3 regions of the Shewanella sp. LZH-2 genome follow, and region 3 is predicted to be linked to each of the others. Evidence: predicted binding sites of a transcription regulator. Region 3 holds the regulator's gene; each other region holds the start of a gene.

Region 1 (8,068 bases), 1.4 Mb from region 3:
GAAAAGCAAAAAATTTTACTCATAAACGCAAATTTTTTTTCCCATACGACAGTGTGTTACTCCTATGGCATTACTGGATTTTTAGGGGAGTTAAGGCTATTTAAGTTTTTGCTGAATTTTGTGATTTAGCGCATAACACTTTATTTTTATATTGATGCTAAGTCCTAGTTAAATTGTCGGTCAAACTTGAATTTGACCAAAAATCGAACAACACTTGGGAGAGACAACACAAATGTAACTGTGCTAGGGAAGCCAATATGGACACGGAGCGTTTTCCCGAATCTTTCACCCCTTCAAAAAGCTTTTTTATCAGTATGGCTCGTTCAAGTTGGCTAATGTTACTTGCTGCGTTCACGTTTATGGGCATTTCTTGGTTTGTTCTTCAAGAGTATTTACGGGATCGAGGCGAAGAGCGATTTAATAATCATGTTCAGGAGTTGTCTGAAGCTGTTACCCGAAGAATGATGGCCTATGAGCAAGTTTTACGTGGTGGAGTAGGGCTTTTTTTGTCCTCCAACGGCGTCACTCGCAGTGAATGGCAAATTTATGTCGCTAATGCGCGTTTATCCGATTATTACCCAGGGATTCAAGGTATTGGTTTTGCTCAACTAGTGATGCCAACATCCTTGGATGAGTTTACACAGCAAGTCCAACAGGAGGGATTTACTGATTTTCGCGTCACACCCACAGGTAATAGAGAGCTTTACTGTGTTATCAAATATTTAGAACCATTCGACTGGCGAAATCAACGGGCATTTGGTTTTGACATGTGTTCCGAATCAACTCGTCGGACTGCAATTCTAAACGCTATTGCTTCGGGACAAGTTAAGGTGTCTGGCAAAGTTACCTTAGTGCAGGAAACGCCCGATAATTCTCAGGCTGGTGTATTGATGTATGTTCCTTTTTATCATGGTCAACCCGTGACAGAAGCGGAACGTCTACAGCAAGCGATAGGTGTGGTTTACGCACCTTTTCGGATGGATAATTTAATGCAGGGCATTATGGGAAAACGTTTTTCCGGTCTAAAACTTGCCATTTATGATGGTTCAGAGGCAAATCATGCCAGTTTAATGTTTAGTTCCCACAAAGCGCTTCCCTCTCCGAAGGATGTTTTTTATCAATCAAAACTAGAAAACATGGAAGGGCAAGTTTGGCGAATAGATGTTTCTTCTGAGTCGCGCTTTATTTCAATTGCAGAGCAAACCCAAAGTATGTGGCTGCAAGTGATTGGCTGCGCCTTTATTCTTGCCTTACTTTATGCAGTGATCAGTATGGCTCGTAACCGTTACCAAGAGTCAATGTTAACCGCCGAATTAATTGCCAATGAAAAACGCTTTCGTCTAGTCATCGAGGCTTCTCCGAGTGCACTGTTTATGGTTGATAAAACAGGCGCGATAACCTTAGTCAATACCCATGCCGAAAGGCTTTTTGGTTATACGAGGGAGGAGTTACTTGGACGTTCAATTAATATGTTACTACCTGAGTCGCTGAGGGAAATCCATCAAAAACATCTATCTCATTATCTGCTTCATCCCATCGCGAAGAATATGTCGATGCGGGATGATCTGTTTGGTTGCTGCAAAGATGGTACACGTTTGGCGATCGAGGTCGGATTAACTCCTATTCACTTTAGTAATGGGATCTACATTTTAACGACGATCAATAATATTTCTGAACGTAAGCGGATTGAAGCACAGCGTATCGAGCATACGGCAGAATTGGAACGTATTAATCAAGAGCTAGATAGATTTGCCTATATTGCTTCCCATGACTTGAAGTCGCCCCTCAGAGGTATTGAGCAACTAACCCATTGGTTAAGTGAAGATCTTGCTGATAACACTAATGAAAATGTCCAAAAATACTTAGGCTTAATTCAGAATCGTATCCAGAGAATGGTGTTATTACTCGACGGGTTGTTAACGTTTTCACGCATTGGGCGTGTTGATATTGAAATGGTTGACACCGATTGTCGGCAACTGGTCGAAGATATGTTCGCTTTGGTCGCTCCGCCTCAGGGATTTGAATTGGTCATCGAAGGTAATTTTCCACGATTTAAAACGGTTAAAACGCTCTTAGAATTAGTCGTTCGGAATTTAATTAGCAATGCCATTAAACACCATGATAGAGGTGCTGGTGTACTTAAGGTGCAATGTGAAACAAAAGGCCACTATTACTGGTTTAGCGTGATTGATGATGGACCTGGAATTTCTGCCCCGTTTCACCAGAAAGTATTTGAAATGTTTCAAACTCTTAGACCAAGAGATGAAGTCGAGGGAAGCGGTTTGGGATTGTCGCTTGTCAAAAAGACGGTTGAAAGTCTAGGGGGAGAAATTCTACTTGAATCAGCGGGGCGAGGTTGTTGCTTTAGGTTTAGCTGGCCGATGCACATAGTCAACAAGGAGGCGGTATGAGTAATAGCCATGACTATAAACAAGTGACCATTCTGTTAGTTGATGATGATGATGTGGATTATATGGCGGTGCAGAGGGCGATGAAGCAACTGCGTTTGCTTAATCCTCTTGTGCGCGCGAGGGATGGGCTTGAAGCACTTTCAATTCTGACGCATACCAACGCTATCAAGGGGTCATACTTGATCTTGCTCGATCTCAATATGCCCAGAATGAATGGTTTTGAATTTCTTGAACATATTCGTTCTGATCCGACGTTGTCTTCTTCCGTTGTGTTTATGCTGACGACTTCTAGTACCGATGAAGATCGGATGAGAGCCTACCGTCACCATGTGGCTGGTTACATGGTTAAAACAGATATTAAAGATGGTTTCCACAATATTTTTAATATGTTGGAAGGCTACTGGCGCATCGTTGAGCTTCCAAGCGTATAGGATGTGTATATGGATTTACTACTTATCGATGATGATGAAGTTGATAGAACCGCTATTATTCGAGCGCTACGACAGTCCAAGTTAGCTTTTAATGTGGTTGAGGCAAACTGTGCTTTTGATGGATTGAATCTTGCCTTGGAGCGTCATTTTGACGGGATTCTACTCGATTACCTATTGCCCGATGCTAATGGCTTAGAAGTGCTTATCAAGCTCAATTCTATGACTCAAGATCAAACTGTGGTGGTGATGTTGAGCCGTTACGAAGATGAAAAACTCGCTCAGCGTTGTATTGAGTTAGGTGCCCAAGATTTCTTACTTAAAGATGAAGTTAACTCAAGAATCCTGAGTCGTTCAATTCGTTACGCTAAACAGCGCGCCTCAATGGCACTTGCCCTACGACATAGCCATCAAAAACTGAAAGAACTGGCGGAGCACGATTCACTCACCAAATTGATGAATCGTTATGGATTTGAGCTGTGTTTAAATCGCGCCATTGCAAGAGCAAAACGCAGTAATGATTTTTTAGCCGTGATTTTACTTGATCTTGATGATTTTAAAGCGATTAATGACACGTTAGGTCACCAGACAGGTGATATTTTGTTGGTGAAAGTCGCATCGAGACTCAGTGCCGTATTACGGGATGGTGATGTCATTGCTCGTTTAGGCGGGGATGAATTTGTGGTGTTAGTGACTGACAATGACTACAAATATTTCCCCATGATAGTGGCTAACCGTCTACTTAAAGCTTTTGAAGAAGTGTTTTGCCTTGGAGATAACGATGTGATGATTGGCGCCAGTATTGGCGTGGCATTTTATAATGAAGCCGCCTCCGATAGCTCTGAGTTAATGAAATGCGCCGATATCGCCATGTATCGTGCTAAGAAAATGGGGCGCAATCAGATCCAGTTTTATTCCGAGGCGCTAGATAAAGAAGTCCGCTACCGCAATCATATCGAGTCCAGCTTAAAAATGGCCTTAAGGCAGAATCAGTTTAAGGTTTATTATCAGGTGCAAGTTGACGCGCAAACACACCATATGGTGGGAATGGAAGCGTTAATTCGTTGGCAGCATCCCGAAGATGGTTTGATTTCTCCTGACCAATTTTTGCCCATAGCGGAAGACATTGGGTTAATGGAAGAAATCGGTGACTGGGTATTGTATGAAGCTTGCCGACAGGCCCAATATTGGCTGAGCCAATTAGCTCCAACAGCGCATCGCTTTACCATTGCCGTGAACTTATCTGCATCTCAAATTGGGCATATCAACTTATATGAGAAAATCGCCCATGTTCTTAATGTGACAGGACTAGCGCCCAGTGCACTTGAGTTGGAAATTACCGAAAACTGTTTGATTGAAGAACCCCATGAACATGCCAAGATCCTCGATAAAATAGCCCAACTTGGAGTGCGATTTGCGTTGGACGATTTTGGTACCGGATTTTCATCCCTTGAACATATAAAGTTGTTCCCCATCAGCGTGTTAAAAATCGATAAAAGTTTTATTGCTTCTTACGATAAGGACGAAAAGGACACTCGTTTACTCACAGCGTTGCTTAACTTTGCCTATGGCTTTAACGTCACCTCTGTTGCCGAGGGAATTGAAACCATCGAGCAAGCGGAGTTTTGTACAGTAAGACACTGCAATCTATTACAGGGATACTTCTTTTCTCGTCCTCTAGAGGCAAGCGAATTTGAAGCAAGGTTCATTACACCGTTAGTCACTAAATTGTGAAGATTATCTTACGTTTGACTAAGGCTTAGGTTTTCGTCTGGTGAGGAATATTTTCTTGCTTTACACTGAGCAATAGACAAATATCAGCGCCCCTTTCTGATGCAATGTGCTCAGAGCTTCAATCACTGTGTTTAATTTGGTCATTTAGTAATGAAAATCGGTATTTTATCTCAGTTTCCAGAATTGTATTCCACCCGCCGTTTAGTGGCCGCCTGCGAAAGCCGTGGTCATGAGGCTGTGGTGATTAATACCTTGAATTGCTACATGAATATTAATTCCGTTAAACCTAGCATTCATTATCAGGGAGAAGAATTAACAGGGTTTGATGCCATTATTCCGCGTATTCATGCCAGTGTGACCTTTTATGGCTGCGCTGTGGTGCGCCAGTTTGAAATGATGGGTGTATTTGCCGCCAACGATTCAATTTCGATAGCACGCTCGCGGGATAAGTTACGTGCTCTGCAATTACTTTCACGCAAAGGCATTGGTATGCCTATCACTGGATTTGCCAATAAACCCAATGATATTCCTGATCTCATTAATATGGTGGGCGGTGCTCCTTTAGTGATCAAGTTACTCGAAGGTACGCAGGGGATTGGGGTGGTATTAGCGGAAACGAAAACCGCCGCTGAGAGCGTGATTGAAGCCTTTTTAGGGCTCAAAGCCAATATTTTGGTGCAAGAGTATATTCAAGAGTCCAACGGCAGTGATATTCGCTGTTTTGTGGTGGGTGATAAAGTGGTGGCCTCGATGAAGCGTCAGGGGCCAGAGGGCGATTTTCGTTCAAACTTACACTTAGGCGGCTGTGGTGAAAAAGTGAAAATTACGCCAGAAGAGCGCAAGATGGCCGTTGCCGCTGTTAAAGCGATGGGATTAGTCGTTGCAGGCGTGGATATTTTACGTTCGAATCGTGGCCCGTTGATCCTTGAGGTGAACTCAGCTCCCGGTATCGAAGGTATTGAGCAAACTACGGGTATTTCGGTAACTGAGCCTATTGTGGAATATATTGAGAAAATGGTGTTAGCACGTAAGTCGAATCGGGCGGTGATCGCTTAATAAAATACGCCGCGATTAACGCGGCGTGTTTCTTAGTTCTTTATTTTATAAATCAAAGCTATAGGAGTAACCTAAAGCGATTTTAGCATCGTCATCAGCCAGATCAGTATCTGATACCATAAAAGAGACTGTGCCCATGCTGGTATCTGCACTAAGTGTTACGTTGTAATCGGCATAGTTATCCTCACCAAACCAAGCTTCAACCACATCGCCCGTGGAGTAGCCATAGTGGAATGACAGGCTAAGTTTCTCGGTTAAAGGGAAAGATGCTGTGGCGGCAAGATAACTCATATCTTTGTTATCGAGTGGTTCCGCCGCTACGTCATCACCCGCATTGATCACGTGGGAATAACTGAGTTCGACCCACTTCCAGGTAATAGCCCCGTGGAGCTCACCAAAATCGATGCTGCCTTCGGCATCGGGGTAGGCATAATAGAGATAGCCAAAATCATAGCTGAGATCGTCGGTGATGTTGCCACCGTAACCAGCATAGAGGTCTAACTCGTAGCTAGTGTCATTGCCAAAATCGACATTTGATGCCCACGTACCCGCATAAAATCCTGAGTCATGATTGTAGTCAAGACCGCCTTGGATCGCCACCGCATCATTGGTTTGAGTCACTCCGCGCCATAGATAGTTTGATGTGCCGCCAATATTGCCGGATACCGCCGCAAAGACGTTAGTGGTTAGTAATAATCCCGTCGATAATGCCAAAACGCTGTACAGTGATTTTCTCATACTCATCCCCTCGATTGACTTATTTATCGATTCACTCATGCCACTTAAATACGGCGGCATTGGTGCATCATGGTTTTTTCTGATAAGGGAGTTGCTAATCACATGCCATTATTTTAATCGTTTTAAAAACAATTGTTTAAAAAAACCTTGTTAAAAAAATGTTTTTTATTGCTCAGAAATGGAGCAGATGCTGCACTGTGCTTGTGCAAAAAATCATCTTTCATACTTTCGTGAGGGCAAAAAAACGCCTCACAGAGGAGGCGTTTTATAAAATCAATGTCGAGCGAATTAGTTCACACTATCACGCAGGGTTTTACCCGCTTTAAACTTAGGTACAGTCGCTTCCGCAATTTGGATTTCTTTGCCCGTTTGTGGGTTACGACCAGTACGAGCTGCACGAGTCGCTGTTTCAAAGGAGCCAAATCCGACGATAGAGATTTTGTCACCGTTTTTCATTGATTCAGTAATCGCCGCTTCGAAAGATTTCAATGCTCGTGCTGCTTCAGCTTTAGTGATATCGGCATTTTCTGCAATTTTGGCGATAAGTTCAGTTTTGTTCATTTTTATTGTCTCTTCTTTCCGTAGATTTATGTAAGTCAGCGAGCCTAACATGCCACAAGGTTAAAGCGTTGGAAAGCCCTTTGCTGCGGGCTTGTGTCATCGAAGTAACAAAATTGGAGGGTATTTGCGCCATTCGTGACTTAGGTTTTATTCTTCGAGCAACTGATATAAGAGTTGCTTAACCAATTTGGGTTCGAACGGCTTGTCGCATAGGGCATTCACCCCTGCCTGAGATACATTACTTAAATGTGTATCGTTAGCCTCAGACGAGACCATTAAAATAGGCACGTGGGATTGTTGACTTTCATTGCGGATAAATTGCGTTAATGCCAGTCCATCAACGCTGGGCATATTGTAATCAGTGATAATTAAATCAAACATATTATGACGCATTAACTCAATGGCTTGCGCACCATCTTCTACTTCGGTAATCAGTTTTATCCCCAAATTACCAATAGTTCGCTTGATCACATTACGTGCCATGCGACTGTCATCAACCACAAGCACGCGTACATCGTGCACATCGAAGTGGCTTAAGTCGAGTTCATCGTGGCTGAGCAAATCGATGGTCGCATTTAGCGCCTTGCCTAAGTGTTCGGCATTAAAAGGTTTTGGCAGAATGGCGACTACGCCAGACTGGCGGAAAATCTCCAATTGTTCACGGCGACATTCACTTGAGATCAGCATAAATTGAATATCTTTATATTCACTTTTGCTGCGCAGGTAGTTCAAAAACTCGGTCGCTGTTCCATCTTCAAAATGCATTGCACTGGCAATGAGATCGGGTTTGTGTCGAGCAATGAGTCCTTTAGCCTCTTCAATATTGGCAGCATTTTCGATGCTAACAATGCCTTCTTGTTGTAAGCGCTTGATGATAATGCGGCGCTGGGTTTCCGATGGCTCAATAATAAGCATCGATAATTCGTTAGGCGATAAATGAGTCATAGTCACAAGCTATTGGGCTTTTTAGAAAGGCGTTAACTTAGGCGAGAAATAACTGCTTCGCAACATATTAAATCAAGCTTTCAATTTTGCGGTTAAATAATCACGGGTTACCCGTGAAAATGCGATCCAGTACTGCACTAATAGCAGGGCAATGATAGACAGCACCAGCGGTAACATCGGGATGTTATGACCCTC
Region 2 (8,068 bases), 640 kb from region 3:
CGCGCAAAATGCTAGTTTGATCGAGATGAATCTTGCAAGCCTAAACCGCTTTGCTCAAGCCTTGCAGGCGAGCCGAAATGCCACCACGCTGACGTATAACGATAAAGGTAAAACCTCAACAATCTCAAGCTTAGGCAATGATCTAAAAGCGTAAGGTGTTATAAGTACAAACGGATTTCAAACAAAAACCGCGCTTAGTAAGCGCGGTTTTTGTTTATCGATTATCTGTACCCAAACCATCTCATGCTTGTCTTCTGGTTGATAGGAGATGACACCTTAAAAGTAAGTGACTTCTTTAATTCTCTGTGGCCGACTCTGCTGTTGATAGATTTGCCATACCTTAGAAAAATCAAGTTCTAACTCAGTAACATAATGCTCACCTGCGGGATAACTTTTAACTACTCTTGCGCCGCGGATCACCCCAGTGACTGAAGCTTTAACATTATCATCGGTTAGCATCCAATCACTGACACTGCTGTTAGCGGTGATCTTTTGACCATATACTTGTTCAGCTAGCTCACGGTAAGCCACAATTTTGGATGCTTGCATCGCCATCAACATTCTTTGAGATTGCTCTTTCGCTGGTTGAGTCGCTAACGGGGCATAACCAATGGCCGTTAGTTTAGGGAAGCTAGATGGAGGAACATCTTCCCACTGTACATACTTGTCTCTAGAGGCACAACTTGTCAGTAGAAGCGCCGCAATCACCAACAGGTAGCGTTTCATTTTCCATCTCCTAATACACGCACTTCATTCATACCGGGAGCCGACTGACGATATAAAATCCCATCGTGGGAGATCACTTGCTCAGAGGGCTGCATATAATTGCTTAATTCTTTTTGTGTAACAAAGGTCTGTGAAGCTGACACCACTCGGTTGTTACTTAAGGTAACGATTCGAGTATTAATGGCTAAGCCATTGGTCGTCGGGCTCATCGTGGATACCACAATATGGTCAACAGGCAAATTAGTAGACAATTTTTGCCAGTCACGCGTCAAAATAAAATCGCCCTCACCAGTAACACGCAGTCCATCAGCGAGATTTAACTCCACCACATTAAATTGAAAACTGTGCAACGATGCCATGAGTCCCTGCTGCAATTGCAGCGCAACCGCATTCGTACTCGTCATGTCGCCAACTAATACTGGTGTAGTTACAACAATAGGTTGATCAGGACGCAATGCATCATTTTGCTTGACTAGCTCAGTCACAATACGCTGCGCTAAATGATTAATCACCGCTGTCGGCGGCAAACCATTGCCATCAACTAGGCTAGGTTTTGGCGGCACAACGGGTTTAGTCGCACACCCAATCAGCGCCAAAAGAGCCAGGGGAATGAACGCACGCTTTAGCATGGGAATAACCTCATTATCGATATCAATGCGCCTCAAAGCGAGCCGCAATCTTTAGTCAAAAAGATTGCAAATATTAGACCAAGTCAAAATACAATCCTTGATTAACTCACCTGATTATCGACAACAGTGCCAATAACTTTACCCTCTATACCTATTCAGCAACTTCAGATGGTTTGGGTATATTTCATAAATTAGGCACGAAACTTGCTTTTACAGCCAATAAAACCGCCATTAAACTGACTCAACTGATTGGCACAATTGACCTGAAGGGCTTATTAATGAACATACTCAGAAAGCACTTGCTCATCATTAGCAGCCTACTGCTGGCCGCACTTCAAGCTAATCAAGCGCAAGCAGAATGGGTCGAAGCCAGTGGTGAAGCAATCATCACTAATGGCAACATCGCCCAAGCGCGGGAAGAAGCCATCAATCAAGCGGTTAGCTATGCCACCCTCAGCACCGGGATCCAAATATCCAGTGAACAACAAACCACCAACGGCAATCTCACGCAAGACAGCTTCGCCATTAATCGTAACGCTCAAGCGATTAGTATTCAGTTAGTAAGTGAACGCATTCAAGGGAATAAAATTTATGTGTCGCTCAGGCTCGATCTAAATGATGACCCAACACAACAATGCCCTACGGGCCAATTAAAAGCCGCGATCCTTATTCCCCAAGCCCAAATAAAAGATCGAGCACAATTACGCTACGGCCAATTATCAGGATTTGAAGAAGTCATCTCCGAAAGACTCGGTAACAGTATTGATGGCTACTCATCAACTGGATACAGCCATATCCATGCCAAAGAAAGACTCGATATCGCACAAGAACTGGTCGATATCCGCGGCTATAGACTTCCGAGTTGGCTGAGTGAAATTACCGATAGCCAATACATTTTACTACCGCAAATTATTGATATTTCAACCGAGCCAGTACAAGCCACCTTTATGGGATGGTGGGATGAAGCGCCACAAAGGCAGTTCCAATTAAAGCTTAGCCTCTATCACGGCATTAGCGGTGAAGAAGTATGGAACAAAACCTACAGCACATCGGCTCGGTGGGAATTTGAGGAACAAGCCATTGTTGCCCCCAATAGTGATAGATTTTGGCGTTCATCCTACGGCAAAAATATCAGCCAACTGCTGCAAGAAGCGACTCGCGATATTGATAACACGCTCAACTGTAGACCACTACTTGGGCAAGTTGTCAGTCGTCAAGGAGATCGGATTATTCTCAACCTAGGCCGAAAACATGGCATTCGAGTTGGTGATAAGTTCCAAGTGGTGTTACAACGCAATTTACCGGATAGACTCAATGAAATGCGTGCCATTGCTACCAAAAGCCGAGCAACAGTGCAAATTGAACAAGTGAGTGAAGAAAGTGCAACAGCCGTACTCGTTGACCAAAATGCGGTTTACAATGTACAGATAAACGACATCGCGCTTAAGATTTAAGCAACTAAATCATAAGCCTTTTAATCAAAGATAAAACCAGTATAATCACCAGCGTCTCTTCATAGCTCAACAGGATAGAGCAGCCGCCTCCTAAGCGGCCGATCGGGGTTCGAGTCCCTGTGGAGAGACCAGATAGTGATGTCGGTAATATCAACACGAAAGCTTCCGAGGAAACGGAATGACTGAACTATTTGCCACTAATCTGAGTATTATTGCTAAACGCTGGCCAATTGTGGCTGCTGCGATAAAAAGCCAATCAATTGACCATCTTGATGCGCACTTAGTTCAAGGCCAAAACCAAACTATCAGTGTTAATGGTATTCAGCTCAGCAGTCGCCATGACCGTATCGCTGAAGCACAGCTGTTTATTAGTACCCTTCCCTCAAATGTTCACCAAGTCACGGTTTATGGCGTGGGTATGGGTGATGTGCCGAGTCTATTAACGGATAATCCGCAATATCAAAAAATCGAAGTTTGCATTTTAAACTTAGCCGTATTCGCATTACTGCTTTGTTACACCGATCAAAGGGAATGGCTCAGTCATCCGAATGTGCTATTAAATGCGATGCCCAGTGCCACGCTGCAATTTCCGAATGTTGCCATTACCCCAGATCTCAATCTCGTCAGTGATGACAATGCCACACTGAGGGATCTCTTGGTGATGGAGCTTAATCGTGATTTCACCAATCGACACCATCAAATCGATGATCCTGAGATCCTTAAGCGCTTTGCCGATAATCAGGTTTTTATTACCAACGATCCTGATGCTGCCCATTTAACGAAAAGCTACAATCCATACAAAGCAATTGTTATAGGCTCAGGTCCGTCTTTAGAAGAACATTATGCTTATCTTAAGCAACTGAGTTTAAGCCCATCGAAACCCTTGTTGATTGCTGCGGATACGGCTTTACGTGGCTTACTTCATCATCAGATTAAGCCTGATATCGTGGTCTGTATTGACGGTTTAATATCCTCCTATCATTTGCCTTTGTCAGAAACCCAAGAAATCAATCTTGTGTATTTTCCTCGGGTAGCCCCCGAAGTATTAGCCCATTGGCTAGGGCCAAGATTTGTGGCTTATGGCACAAGTAAAATTTACGACAGCATGGCCCAGCTGAACCCCAAGCTGAGACTGTTTACAAATGGCAGTGTGATTCACCCAGCAATTGATTTAGCCGTTAAGTTACATGCTAAGGAAATCACACTATTAGGCTGTGACTTTTGTTACTGCAATAATAAAAGTCATGCTTTTTGGAATGATTATCCATTTGAAAGCAAGGACAAATCTGAAAAAATATGGGTTGAAGCTGTGATACAAAAGGTGAGAGAAGCAAAACATTGGTTGATTAATGGTAAAGGTCAACGGATTGCAACTGATCTAAATCTTCGCGCTTATTTACGACATTTAGAACGCTATATTGCTAAACATCCACAGGTGAAGTTTTACCAAGCCAGTTTATCGGGCGCGAAGATCCGCGGTTCGCAATATAAGGAGCTGATTTAATGTCGTCTAAACCACATAATTCGCCAAAACCTTCACCAAAACAGTCCCTTGAAGACATGCTTTGCCAAGCGGCCCACTCCTTCCGTTTAGGCAAGGAAGCTCAGGCATCAGTGGAATTTCGTTTATGTCTCGATTCAATAGAGAAACATCACCCCGAGCTGATGCAATTACCCTCGTTTCAGCAAATGCTGGCGCCAATGCTACAAGCTCAGGAGCAACACGATTGGCTTAATCTTGCTGATTACTTAGAGTATGAGCTCATTGCCCTTGTCAGTCGCTAAAACACTAATTTAAAGCTTCCCTGTCATTTGCCGTTAATACGTTATCAACACCATTGTGTGAGCCACTATGACTAAACATTCCCCTGTCTTTATCGCCGAAGTTTCTAGTAACCATCATAGAGACTTACAGCGTTGCATAGAATTTATCAAAACAGCTGCTGACATAGGTTGCGATGCCGTTAAGTTTCAACTGTTTAAAATTGAAGAACTGTTTGCACCTGAGATTCTATCTAAGAGTGAAATGCATCGTAAGCGTAAACAATGGGAGTTGCCCGTCAGTTTTCTGCCCCAACTCAAGCAATCCTGCGATGAATACGGTATTCAGTTTTCTTGTACCCCGTTTTATCTCGACGCGGTAGCAGAGCTTGAACCCTTTGTGAATTTCTACAAGATCGCATCCTATGAATTACTTTGGGACAACCTACTCGCGGCCTGCGCGAAAACAGGAAAACCAGTTGTGATTTCAGCGGGCATGGCCACGATAGAAGAAATCGATCACGCGTTAAAAACCTTGAAAGAAAATGGTGCCAGTGACATTACCTTACTGCACTGTGTTTCTGCATATCCAACCCCAGAACGTGAATGTAACTTAGCCGTTTTAGGTAGTTTTAGAAATCGTTACCAAGTTAAAGTTGGATGGTCTGATCATACTGTTTCCAGTGCTGTCATTAATCGAGCCGTACACAGATGGGAAGCCGATGTTGTCGAGTTCCATTTAGATTTAGATGAAACAGGCGATGAATACGCTGCTGGTCATTGCTGGTTACCACAACAAATTGCAACGGTAATTCAGGGAGTCAAACTTGCAACTGTCATTGATGGAAACCCAGTAAAACAATTTGTTGCCAGCGAAGCCTCAGATAGAGAATGGCGAGCCGATCCGCAAGATGGATTACGCCCAATGAAGTCTCAAAGAGAAAAGTTTGGAGTATCAGAATAATGAGTATGTCCCCAATTACAGTAGTAGCAGATGCTATTATTGAATTTTTAGCCCACCAAGGGATTAAAGCATTTCACAATTATCCCGGTGGAACCATCGCTCCTTTATTAGATGCTTGCAAACGTTTCGGAGTAACCGTTTACACTTCACGAAATGAGCAAGGCGCCGGTTATGCTGCACTGGCTCAAGGTAAACTAACCCAATTACCAGGTATAGTGGCAGTAACATCAGGCCCAGGTGTAACCAACGTATTAACGCCCGTCGCCGATGCCTATTTTGATGGTATTCCGATGTTAGTATTTACGGGCCAAGTGGGTACTAGCGACCTCACAGGCCAAAAACGAGTAAGACAATCTGGATTCCAAGAAGTTGATACCCCATCATTGATGAAACCTATCACTAAGGGACAATTCCAACCTAAAAACAGTGAAGAGCTATACGCTATTCTTCCTATTGCATGGCAACTGGCTTTAGAAGGCAGAAAAGGCCCGGTTTCGATTGATTTACCAATGGACGTTCAACGCAGTGCAGCAACTGAATCCATCAAAGTTCCCGAAATGGTTGCTTATCCAGTCAATAACACTGAGCTAGGCACTTTTATAGATGAACTAATCAATGCCATTAAACATTCGCAAAAACCAGTGATTATTTGCGGCAATGGTATGACATCACCCGCATTAGTGGATGCAATCCGTACCTTAAGAAACTACTGGCCTGCGCCAGTGAGCCATAGCTTGCTAGGCGTTGGAGTTTTGGACACCGATGATTCTGGGTCTTTAGGGTTTCATGGCCATACAGGTAGCCAATTAGCAGGTAAAGCCATTGCTGAGTGTGATTTATTACTGGTACTAGGTTCCAGATTAGATGTTCGCCAAACTGGCACACTGAAAACAGCCTTTGCCTCCAATGCGAAAATTTTTAGAGTCGATTTAGATATTGGAGAATTAACTGATAGTCGTATCGCTCACAATAAGGCTGTTCAAGCTGAACTTGAGCAATTTTTTGATGCCTTATACCCCAAATTTGCTCAATTATCGCCACCTAATCTATCGCTATGGCATAACACTATTTCGCAGTGGAAAGCGCAATTAGCTTGGCCCTACCCAGATTATCCAGGAATTGCACCTAAACTCTTGCTAGAAAAACTAAGCAACTCTTTACCAGAGAACACTATCGTCACCACAGGTGTTGGCGCACATCAACATTGGGTTGCAAGGCACTTTAGATTTGCCCTCCCCCATCGCCAGCTTTTTACCTCGGCAGGCCATGGCACCATGGGATATGACCTTCCAACCGCAATAGGTGCTGCAATCCACTCACCAGAGTCCACCATTTTATGTATTGCGGGTGATGGTTCATTTCAAATGAATATCCAAGAACTGGGCGTGATCAAGGAGTTAGGCCTTAAGATCAAAATACTGGTTCTGGATAACCACAGACTAGGCTTAGTATCTCAATTCCAATTAATGAATTGGGAAACCGATACTGCTTGCGGTAACAAACAATCGCCTAATTTTGCCTTAATAGCTCAAGGTTACGGCATTAAAGCATTGCATTGTAGTGATAGCGCTAAACTAGAACAAACATTGGCTGAATTTATTGAGACCGATGAATCTATTCTGCTTCATATCGAAATTGCCACACAGCATGATGTCCTCCCAATGCTATTAGGGGGTCAAACAACAGATAAAATGTGGCCTTACTTTGACATGCAAGGTAATCCAAGGGATCCATCAAATGTCTAAACTCGTTTTAATCACAGGTGGAAGCAGAGGAATTGGTGCCGGTATCGCCAAAGCCTTTGCGGAGGCGGGATATTGGGTCGCTATAACTTACCTTAATAACCAAGATAAAGCCGTGTCATTAGCTAACATCTTAGGAGATAAGGTAGCCGCTTTTGCATTGGATCAATCAAAACCTGAGAGTATTAAACAATGTATTACTGAGGTCGAAAAATATTTTAATCGAAGTATTGATGTACTGATTAATAATGGCGCCATAGCCCAGGAAAAGCCCTTTAGCGACATTACTGCCGATGATTTTACCACTATGCTGAACACTAATCTGCGCGGCCCATTCTTGCTCGCACAAGCTTGTATTCCTGCAATGCAACAGCATGGCTTTGGCAGAATCATCAACATTGGCTCCATTGGAGGTCAGTGGGGAGGCTTTAACCAAGTTCACTATGCCGCAGCCAAGGCAGGGCTTATTAACCTAAGCCAATCAATTGCAAAAATCTATTCGCGAGATGGGATAAGAGCCAACACGATTGCTATAGGTTTAGTTGCAACAGAAATGACTGAGCATGAATTGAATACTGAGGCTGGCAAACAAAAAGCAGCGGCAATTCCAGTTGGACGTCTTGGCCAAGTTGAAGATATAGCCTCAATCGCCCTCTTTCTCGCCTCCCAAGATAGTGATTATCTCAGTGGACAAACCATAAATGCCAATGGCGGAATGTACTTCGGATAAGGATGCTCTAATGATAAGAAATTGCTTTTTATGCGCAGCCAAAACCGACAATGTTTTTAGCT
Region 3 (8,068 bases):
TGGCACAAAAAGAAGTGCCGAGCCTTAAGATTATCGATTTACCGCCAGAGTTAGCCATTGGCGCCGACTATGGCCTATTGGTGTTAAAGGATGCCAATAGTGCAGCCGCACCTTTAGCCGAGTTTATTTTATCCCCTGAAGGACAGGCAATTTTGAGCAGTTATGGTTTTCAGCCGCCTAAAAAATAATGTCTAATGGACTCATTAAAAATGGCGCGAAATAGCGCCATTTTTGTTGCTCGCTTTAGCAAGGCTTGGGCCAGTGCTAGTGCATTAAATATAAAGTCGCTAATCCTAAGAAGGCAAACAGACCTATCACATCGGTGACTGTGGTGAGCACCATACCGCCCGCTAACGCCGGATCTACTTTTAAGCGCTTTAAGATCAGCGGAATACTGGCGCCTGCTAGTCCTGCGACTGTCATATTGATGAGCATTGCACCGCCAATCAGGCTGGCAAGCGCCATATCATCTTTCCAAACTAATACCGCGATAAACACTAACATCGACCACATTAAGCCATTCAAAAAGCCAATCGCGAGCTCTTTGCCTATCAGCCAGCGGGCATTACTTTGGCCAATATGGCCTAGGGCTATCCCGCGGATTACTAGGGCCAAGGTTTGATTACCTGCGACGCCGCCCATGCTCGGTACAATCGTCATTAAAATCGCAATCGTGGCAAACTGTTCAATAGTGCCCTCAAACATATTGCTGACAGAGGCCGCCAGCAGAGCCGCAAATAGGTTGATAGTGAGCCAGAGCGAACGGCGGAAGGTACTTTTGAGTACTGGGGCGAAGGTGTCTTCATCATCGTCCATCCCCGCCATTCCCATCATAGAGTGCTCGGCGTCTTCACGGATAACATCCACCACGTCATCGATGGTGATCCGGCCGAGCAACTTGCCCTCACTATCGACCACGGGCGCTGACACCCAGTCATGGCGTTCGAACAGTTGTGCCACTTCACTGTCGGACATGCCCACGGGAATGCTCTCGATATCGGTATCGATAATGCTGCTGATATGAGTATTGGGATCGCAGGTGAGCAGATCCGCAAGTTTGACCCCTCCAAGCACGCGATCGTGTTTATCCACCACGTATAAAGTATCGGTAGTGTCGGGCAGGTTGCCCCGTTGGCGCAGATAACGCAGTACCACATCGATATTGACATCGGGTCTTAAGGTTACTGTGTCGGTGTTCATTAAGCTGCCTGCGGTCTCATCGGGATAAGAGAGCGCTTGCTCGACTCGCTGACGGTTTTGCAGACTCATCGACTGTAATACTTGTTTATACACAGTATCTGGCAGGCTTCGCAGAATATACGCCAGATCGTCCGTATCCATGCTGGCGGTAGCCTTGGCGACTCGCTCAGGACTCATAGTGCTGATCAGCGGGTCTTTTAACTCTTCGCTGAGTTCATCGAGAATATCCCCGAGCTGATCTTGATCGACAAGTTGCCATAACACTTGCCGAGCTTTGGGAGGTGACGATTCTAAAATCAATGCGATATCTGACGGCGCCATATTTTGTAGCATTTGCCTGACATGCACAAACATACCACTGTTGAGGGCTTGACTCAGTTGGTCGAGACGGTGTTCGGCTTGTAAACTGTCTGAGGCTTCTACAGGCATGTTTCCTCCATGGCGGCGGTGGATGGGTTGGCGTTTAGCTATTGAGGACTTAAGCCAAAGCGCAGCAGTACATTGTAATTTAGCGCACGGGAGGGCGTCGAGTCACAAATGTGTTTTACTGGTATAAGGTGCTGAAATCAAAACCAAACAGGATACTGAATACCGGCAGGGATCATCGAGATGATACCATCAGCAGGCTTCGTCAAACTTAGCGTCGATAAGGGCACAAATGGCATTAAGTGCAGGCTCGGCATCCGGGCCTTCGGCGATGAGGGTGATGGTTTTACCCATGCCCGTCTCGAGCATGAGTAGACCCAATACACTGGCGGCAGAGGCCTGTTTTTCACCTTGGATCAGCGTAATGCTGGCATCAAACTCAGAGGCTAATACCACGAGCTTTGTGGCGGCACGGGCATGTAAGCCGAGTTTATTGCAGATGGTGACTTGGCGCTCAAGTTTTGGCATGGCTCAACTCTCGATGGCGCGCATTGACTTTATGTTTGCCATTACTAAAACGTTTAGCTAGTTGCTCGGCTACATAGACTGAGCGGTGTTGGCCACCTGTGCAACCAATCGCAATCGTCAGATAGCTACGATTATTGCGCTCTAAATGGGGCAACCAGGTTTCGAGCAAATTCTCGATTTGCCAGATGAACTTATTCACCAGTGGCTGGCGATTTAAAAACTCCGCTACGGGTTCATCTAAACCGGTGAGAGGTCTAAGTTCCGGTTCCCAATGGGGATTTGGCAAAAAGCGCACATCAAACATAAAGTCAGCTTCGGTCGGCATACCATGCTTAAAACCGAAGGACTCGAAGTTGATCACCAGTTCCTTATCGACACTGCCAAGGAGTATTTGCCGCACTTGGTCGCTGAGTTCATAGATATTCAGATTCGAGGTATCTATATAGTGATCCATCTGCTGTGACAGGGGCTCGAGCAATTTGCCTTCAAGCTTGATGGCTTCTTGCAGTGACACTCGGCTCTTCGATAAGGGATGTAAGCGCCGCGTTTCACTGTAGCGTTTGAGCAACACTTTATCGCTGGAGTTTAAGAAGAAGCTGGTGAGTTCAGTGCCCGTAGGCAGGCTGGCAAGCTGTTTAACCAGCACTTTGTCTTGCTCTGGTAAATTGCGCACGTCAACACTGATAGCAACGAGATCGTTACTGCCTTTGAGCTGTTCAAGCAAACTGCCAATCAAAGGCAAAGGCAAATTATCGACACAATAGTAGCCGAGATCTTCAAGCACTCTAAGTGCGACCGATTTGCCTGAGCCTGAACGCCCTGACACTATGACCAGTTTCATCCAATGATTACCTGATAGAGTTCCGTTTCATCATGCGTCTTGCGCAATTGTTTTAATATTTGCTTGTCACTGAGCTTTTCAGCCATGCATGACAAGGTACTTAGGTGCTGCTGACATTGGTCGGCAGGCACGAGTAGTGCAAATAAAATATCGACGGGTTGTTTATCGATAGCATCAAAGGCTATCGGCTCCTCACATTTTATCAATATCGCTATGGGTTGTGTTATATCGGTTAATCGACCATGTGGAATGGCGATACCGTTACCTATACCTGTGCTACCCATCTTTTCGCGCGCCACGAGGCTTTCGAAGATCTCTTGAGATGAGAGGGTGGGGTACTGGGCAGCGGCTAAGTCGCTGATGAGTTCCAGTACCTTTTTCTTACTGCCCGGAGTGGCGCAGGTTGTGCACTCCGGCCGCAGTATGGTACGAAGTTCCATTGCTAGTGTTTTGTTAACTTCTCTTTGTGTTTAATAACCTGACGATCAAGTTTATCAATCAGGACGTCTATGGCAGCATACATATCTGCATGCTCTGAAGTCGCGAAGACTTCACCACCGGTGAGGTTGATTCTCGCTTCGGCAATCTGTTGCATTTTCTCAACATTGAGCACAACGTGCACATTATTGATCTGTTCGAAATGACGTTCAAGTTTTGAAAACTTTTCCTCAACATATGCCCGTAACGATTCAGTAATCTCGATATGGTGTCCACTTAGGTTTATTTGCATAGAAACGTCCTCCGATACTCACAATAGGCTATAAACTTTTACGCTGATTGGAAGGGGGAATAAGCATCGCTTCTCGGTACTTCGCAATGGTTCTGCGCGCAACGTTAATTCCCTGTTCTGCCAGAAGTTGAGCCATCTTGCTGTCGCTTAATGGTTTTTTCTGGTTTTCCGCTGCAACCAGTTTCTTAATGAAAGCTCTGATTGCTGTGGATGAGCACTCACCGCCATCATCCGTCCCGACGTGGCTTGAGAAGAAATATTTTAGTTCAAAAAGTCCTTTTGGGGTATGCATGTATTTTTGTGTGGTCACCCGTGAAATGGTGGACTCATGCATCTCTACCGCCTCGGCGATATCGTTTAGGACCATAGGTTTCATGGCTTCTTCACCGTATTCGAAGAAACCCTGTTGGTATTGCACTATGCAGTTTGCCACCTTGAGCAGTGTTTCGTTACGGCTTTCAAGGCTTTTAATAAACCACTTGGCTTCTTGCAGATGGCCACGAATAAATTGGCTATCAGCTTGATTTTTTGAACTTCGGGCCATTGCTGCATATTGCTGATTTACGTTGATTTTTGGCATGCAGTCAGGGTTTAATTCGACCACCCAACGGCCGTTTTTCTTCGACACCGATACATCGGGGATCACATATTCTTCATCGACAGGGGTGATGAGTAAACCGGGACGAGGGTTCAAGGTTTGGATCAGCGCAATACTGTCCCTTAACTCGTCCTCTTTCAGTTTGGTCTTACGCATTAACAGCCTAAAGTCGCGAGCGGCGATCAGATCTAAATGATCTTTGATCAGCATGCGGGCGTTTTCGATGTGAGGGGTATCAGGCGAAAAATGAGATAGCTGGATCAGTAAACATTCGCTTAAATCCCTTGCCGCGACACCAACGGGGTCGAAGTGTTGAATACGCTTGAGCACGGCTTCAACTTCGTCGAGTTCAATCTCGGGATTGCCCATGGCTTCGAGGATATCTTCAGTGCTTTGAGTGAGATAACCTTGATCGTCGATGGCATCAATAATCGCGGTGGCAATGGCTAAATCGGTTTCAGAGAAGGGCGTGAGGTTTTTTTGCCATTCTAAATGTTCGTACAACCCCTCGCTAGTTTCCCCTTGGAAGGGCATGTCATCTTCACGGCTGGCGCCAGAACCTGAGTTTGGCGATGCGGTAAAGACTTCATCCCAAGTGGTATCCATGGGTAACTCTTCGGGCAGAGATTCTTTGGTCAGCGACTCGGCAATGTCCACGGTGGAATTATCTTGTTCCTGTGGCTGGGCAGTCGTTTCGCTAAAGTCGGTATCGGCGATATCTTGCTTACGTTCGCTAGGCGCGTCAAATTGCTCCTCTTCCAGCTCGAGAAGAGGATTAGAGTCTAAGGCTTGCTGGATTTCTTGTTGCAGTTCCAATGACGACAGTTGCAGCAGGCGAATGGCCTGCTGAAGTTGTGGCGTCATGGTTAACTGTTGACCCAGTTTGAGCTGGAGTGACGCTTTCATGTTACCGCTGATCCCTAGGTTATTATTGTGAGTTTAGGTCGCTTGATATCATATGGATGGAGCCTAGCGCTCTCAAATTCAAGGCTTATTAGCTTTGTTTTAGTAACTATAGCCTGAATTGTTCACCTAAGTACACAGCCCTAACTTGCTGATTGTCTAAGATCTCTGCGGGTGTGCCCTCGGCAATAAGATTACCGTGACTCACAATGTAAGCATGTTCACAGACGTCTAAGGTCTCGCGCACATTGTGGTCAGTGATCAGTACACCAAGGCCTCGGCTTTTAAGCTGCTCGATAATTTTCTTGATATCGATAACGGAGATCGGATCAACGCCCGCAAAGGGCTCATCAAGCAGAATAAACTTGGGGTTGGCCGCTAAGGCGCGGGCAATTTCGACGCGTCGACGTTCACCGCCCGATAAGGACATGCCTTGGCTGTCACGAATATGGGTGATATGGAACTCTTCTAGCAGTTGCTCTAGTGCTTCTTCGCGCTGGTCACTATTGAGCTCTTTACGGGTTTGCAGTACCGCCATGATGTTGTCGTGTACGGTTAATTTACGAAAGATACTCGCTTCCTGTGGTAGGTAACCAATACCTTTGCGGGCACGCAGATGCATAGGATCGGCGGTTAAATCATCATCGTCGATAAAGATATGGCCTTTATCGCTTTTAACTAAGCCCACGACCATGTAAAAGGTGGTGGTTTTACCCGCACCGTTAGGGCCGAGTAGACCGACGACTTGACCCGTTTTTACTGTCAGGCTGACATCTTTGACAACCTGGCGGCTTTTATAACTCTTGGCGAGATTCTGTGCTTTTAAGGTGATTTGGGTCATTTAGAATCCTGTTTTTTCACAGGTTTATCTGTTGGTGTATTTTTGAGTTCTTCCTGATAATTATCAGGTTGAATAATGGTAATTACGCGATCATCACCATTGCCGCTACTTTCGGCGATCAGTTTTTGCTGAATAATATCGTAACGAATTAAATTGCCTGTAACTTGACTACCCGCTTGGTCTAGGGTCGCTGTACCAGTTAGGGTCAACGTCCGAGTGGCCATTTCATAGCGAATCTCTTTGGCGCTAGCAGATGCAGGGCGGCCATCATCAAGGATTTGGCTGTAGGTTGCTGGATTTCCTGTAGCCAGTAAGACTTTACTATTTTCGCCTTCGACAGAAAATGCACGGAGTTGATCCGCATGGATTTTAATTGAGCCTTGAACAACTTCAACGGGGCCGAAGAAAATGATCTGATTGTTTTTAATGTCCGCAGTTTGACTGACGGCTTTAATTTTCACTTCTTGCTGTAAGTCACCGATCTTGGCGAAGGCATTCATGCTTATCATTAGCATTAGGCTGGCAAGTAATATGTTATTTTGCTTCATAGGTTCCTACTACCTGACTGGTCAATTGCACTTCCTGCGCGTTAAGGTCGGCATAAAGGCCTTGCCCTTGAATATTAAAATCTTTCCCTGTGACGTAAATGATGCGGTCAGAGGTCATTATCATTGTGTTGAGATCGAGTTCTAAAAAACTGGTGGACAAGGTTTGTATCGGTTCACCAGGGCTGATGGCATCGATAATAACATTATTTTCTAATACAACCTTGCCAGTATCTTTGTTGAGTCGACCTTGATCGGCTCTGATCTGCCATTTTGCTTTACCTTGGTCGGGATACACAAGATAGACAGGCTGAATAAAGTCGGTTTGGTTTTTAAGCTCATAGTGTTCCATGTGCTTTGCCGTGACGCGACTATTGACTTGTCCTTGCTCGTTAAACTCGATGCTGCGCAGATCTTCGATAATGTAGTCGGGTCGGTTTGAATCGTTCAGGCTGCTATCGGTATCGCCACCGCGTTTTTGTTGGACCTGCCAATACAGCACGAGTGCAGTACCAAAAAAAGCAATAATGGCGAGGGTCACACGACTCATATGCTCATCCCATGGGCTGAGGTAAATTTGTTTTGACTCAGAAGTAACAGATCTGTCAGCTCTCTGAGCGCACCATGACCACCATTTAACTGGGTCACAAAATGGGCGTGTTGGCGCACATAGGGATGTCCATCGGCGACACAGACGGCAAGACCGACGACATTCATCACTGGCAGGTCGACAATATCATCACCGATATAGGCAACTTCTTCTGGTGTGACATTGTAGAGCGACAGCAGTTCTTCATAGGGGACAAATTTATTATCCACACCTTGATAAATATGGGTTACACCGAGGGCCGTCATGCGGTTTTCAACAATTTTAGACTGGCGGCCTGTTATCACGGCCAGATTAAAGCCACTGGTCAATAATGAACGCACACCATAACCATCGCGGGTATGGAAGGCTTTGAGCTCTTCACCCGAGTTGCTTAAATAAATGCGGCCGTCAGAAAATACCCCGTCCACATCGCAGATCAGCAGTTTAATTTTTTGCGCTCTTTGCCACACATCATCGCTGATCGGGCCGTAAAATCCTTGCTGTGGCATTAAATGACTCCCGCTTTAACCATATCGAGCATATTGAGCGCACCGACAGGATGATTGTCTTTATCTATCACTATCAGGCCGTTGATATTTTTTGAGTCCATCACTTGCAGCGCCTGTGCTGCCAAGACGTTTTCAGTAATTGTGACACAGTTTCGCGTCATCACATCGGCGATAGGCGTGGTGCGTAGGTTGACTTGGGCATCGATAACGCGGCGTAGGTCGCCGTCGGTAAAAATACCCACGAGTTTGTTTTGTTCATCGATCACCGCCGTCATGCCTAGGCCCTTCTTGGATATTTCATACAGGGCATCGGTAATACAGATATCGTGTTTGACGAGTGGTAAGTCATCGCCGCTATGCATGACATTACTGACTTTTAACAGTAGCTTACGCCCTAGGGCACCGCCTGGGTGAGACA

Evidence for each region. The regulator sigma-54, encoded in region 3, starts transcription at its own class of promoters, with help from an activator protein. The targets are predictions, from matches to a motif close to GTTGGCACGNNNNTNGNNT.
Region 1: a site for sigma-54 is predicted at 6,459-6,477, ahead of JM642_RS17920 (TorF family putative porin). Genes of this name have one in related genera too.
Region 2: a site for sigma-54 is predicted at 1,471-1,489, ahead of JM642_RS06490 (FlgO family outer membrane protein). Genes of this name have one in related genera too.

The regions. Positions count from the first base shown of each region.
Region 1 covers NZ_CP069350.1:4,075,595-4,083,662, reverse strand. Annotated here, with positions in the region: gene JM642_RS17940 (CHASE domain-containing protein) at 258-2,411, shown strand; gene JM642_RS17935 (response regulator) at 2,408-2,842, shown strand; gene JM642_RS17930 (GGDEF domain-containing response regulator) at 2,852-4,573, shown strand; gene rimK (30S ribosomal protein S6--L-glutamate ligase) at 4,724-5,629, shown strand; gene JM642_RS17920 (TorF family putative porin) at 5,675-6,367, opposite strand; gene JM642_RS17915 (HU family DNA-binding protein) at 6,656-6,979, opposite strand; gene JM642_RS17910 (response regulator) at 7,076-7,873, opposite strand; gene JM642_RS17905 (hypothetical protein) at 7,946-8,068, opposite strand, start outside.
Region 2 covers NZ_CP069350.1:1,432,103-1,440,170, reverse strand. Annotated here, with positions in the region: gene JM642_RS06500 (flagellar protein FlgN) at 1-154, shown strand, start outside; gene JM642_RS06495 (LPP20 family lipoprotein) at 277-726, opposite strand; gene JM642_RS06490 (FlgO family outer membrane protein) at 723-1,355, opposite strand; gene JM642_RS06485 (flagellar assembly protein FlgT) at 1,634-2,809, shown strand; tRNA gene JM642_RS06480 (tRNA-Arg) at 2,865-2,940, shown strand; gene JM642_RS06475 (6-hydroxymethylpterin diphosphokinase MptE-like protein) at 2,988-4,313, shown strand; gene JM642_RS06470 (hypothetical protein) at 4,313-4,594, shown strand; gene JM642_RS06465 (N-acetylneuraminate synthase family protein) at 4,662-5,534, shown strand; gene JM642_RS06460 (thiamine pyrophosphate-binding protein) at 5,534-7,279, shown strand; gene JM642_RS06455 (SDR family oxidoreductase) at 7,272-8,006, shown strand; gene JM642_RS06450 (methyltransferase domain-containing protein) at 7,978-8,068, shown strand, end outside.
Region 3 covers NZ_CP069350.1:794,293-802,360, forward strand. Annotated here, with positions in the region: gene JM642_RS03625 (molybdate ABC transporter substrate-binding protein) at 1-188, shown strand, start outside; gene mgtE (magnesium transporter) at 265-1,629, opposite strand; gene JM642_RS03635 (HPr family phosphocarrier protein) at 1,819-2,094, opposite strand; gene rapZ (RNase adapter RapZ) at 2,081-2,935, opposite strand; gene ptsN (PTS IIA-like nitrogen regulatory protein PtsN) at 2,932-3,375, opposite strand; gene hpf (ribosome hibernation promoting factor) at 3,378-3,665, opposite strand; gene JM642_RS03655 (RNA polymerase factor sigma-54) at 3,694-5,169, opposite strand; gene lptB (LPS export ABC transporter ATP-binding protein) at 5,276-6,007, opposite strand; gene lptA (lipopolysaccharide transport periplasmic protein LptA) at 6,004-6,555, opposite strand; gene lptC (LPS export ABC transporter periplasmic protein LptC) at 6,542-7,102, opposite strand; gene kdsC (3-deoxy-manno-octulosonate-8-phosphatase KdsC) at 7,099-7,650, opposite strand; gene JM642_RS03680 (KpsF/GutQ family sugar-phosphate isomerase) at 7,650-8,068, opposite strand, start outside.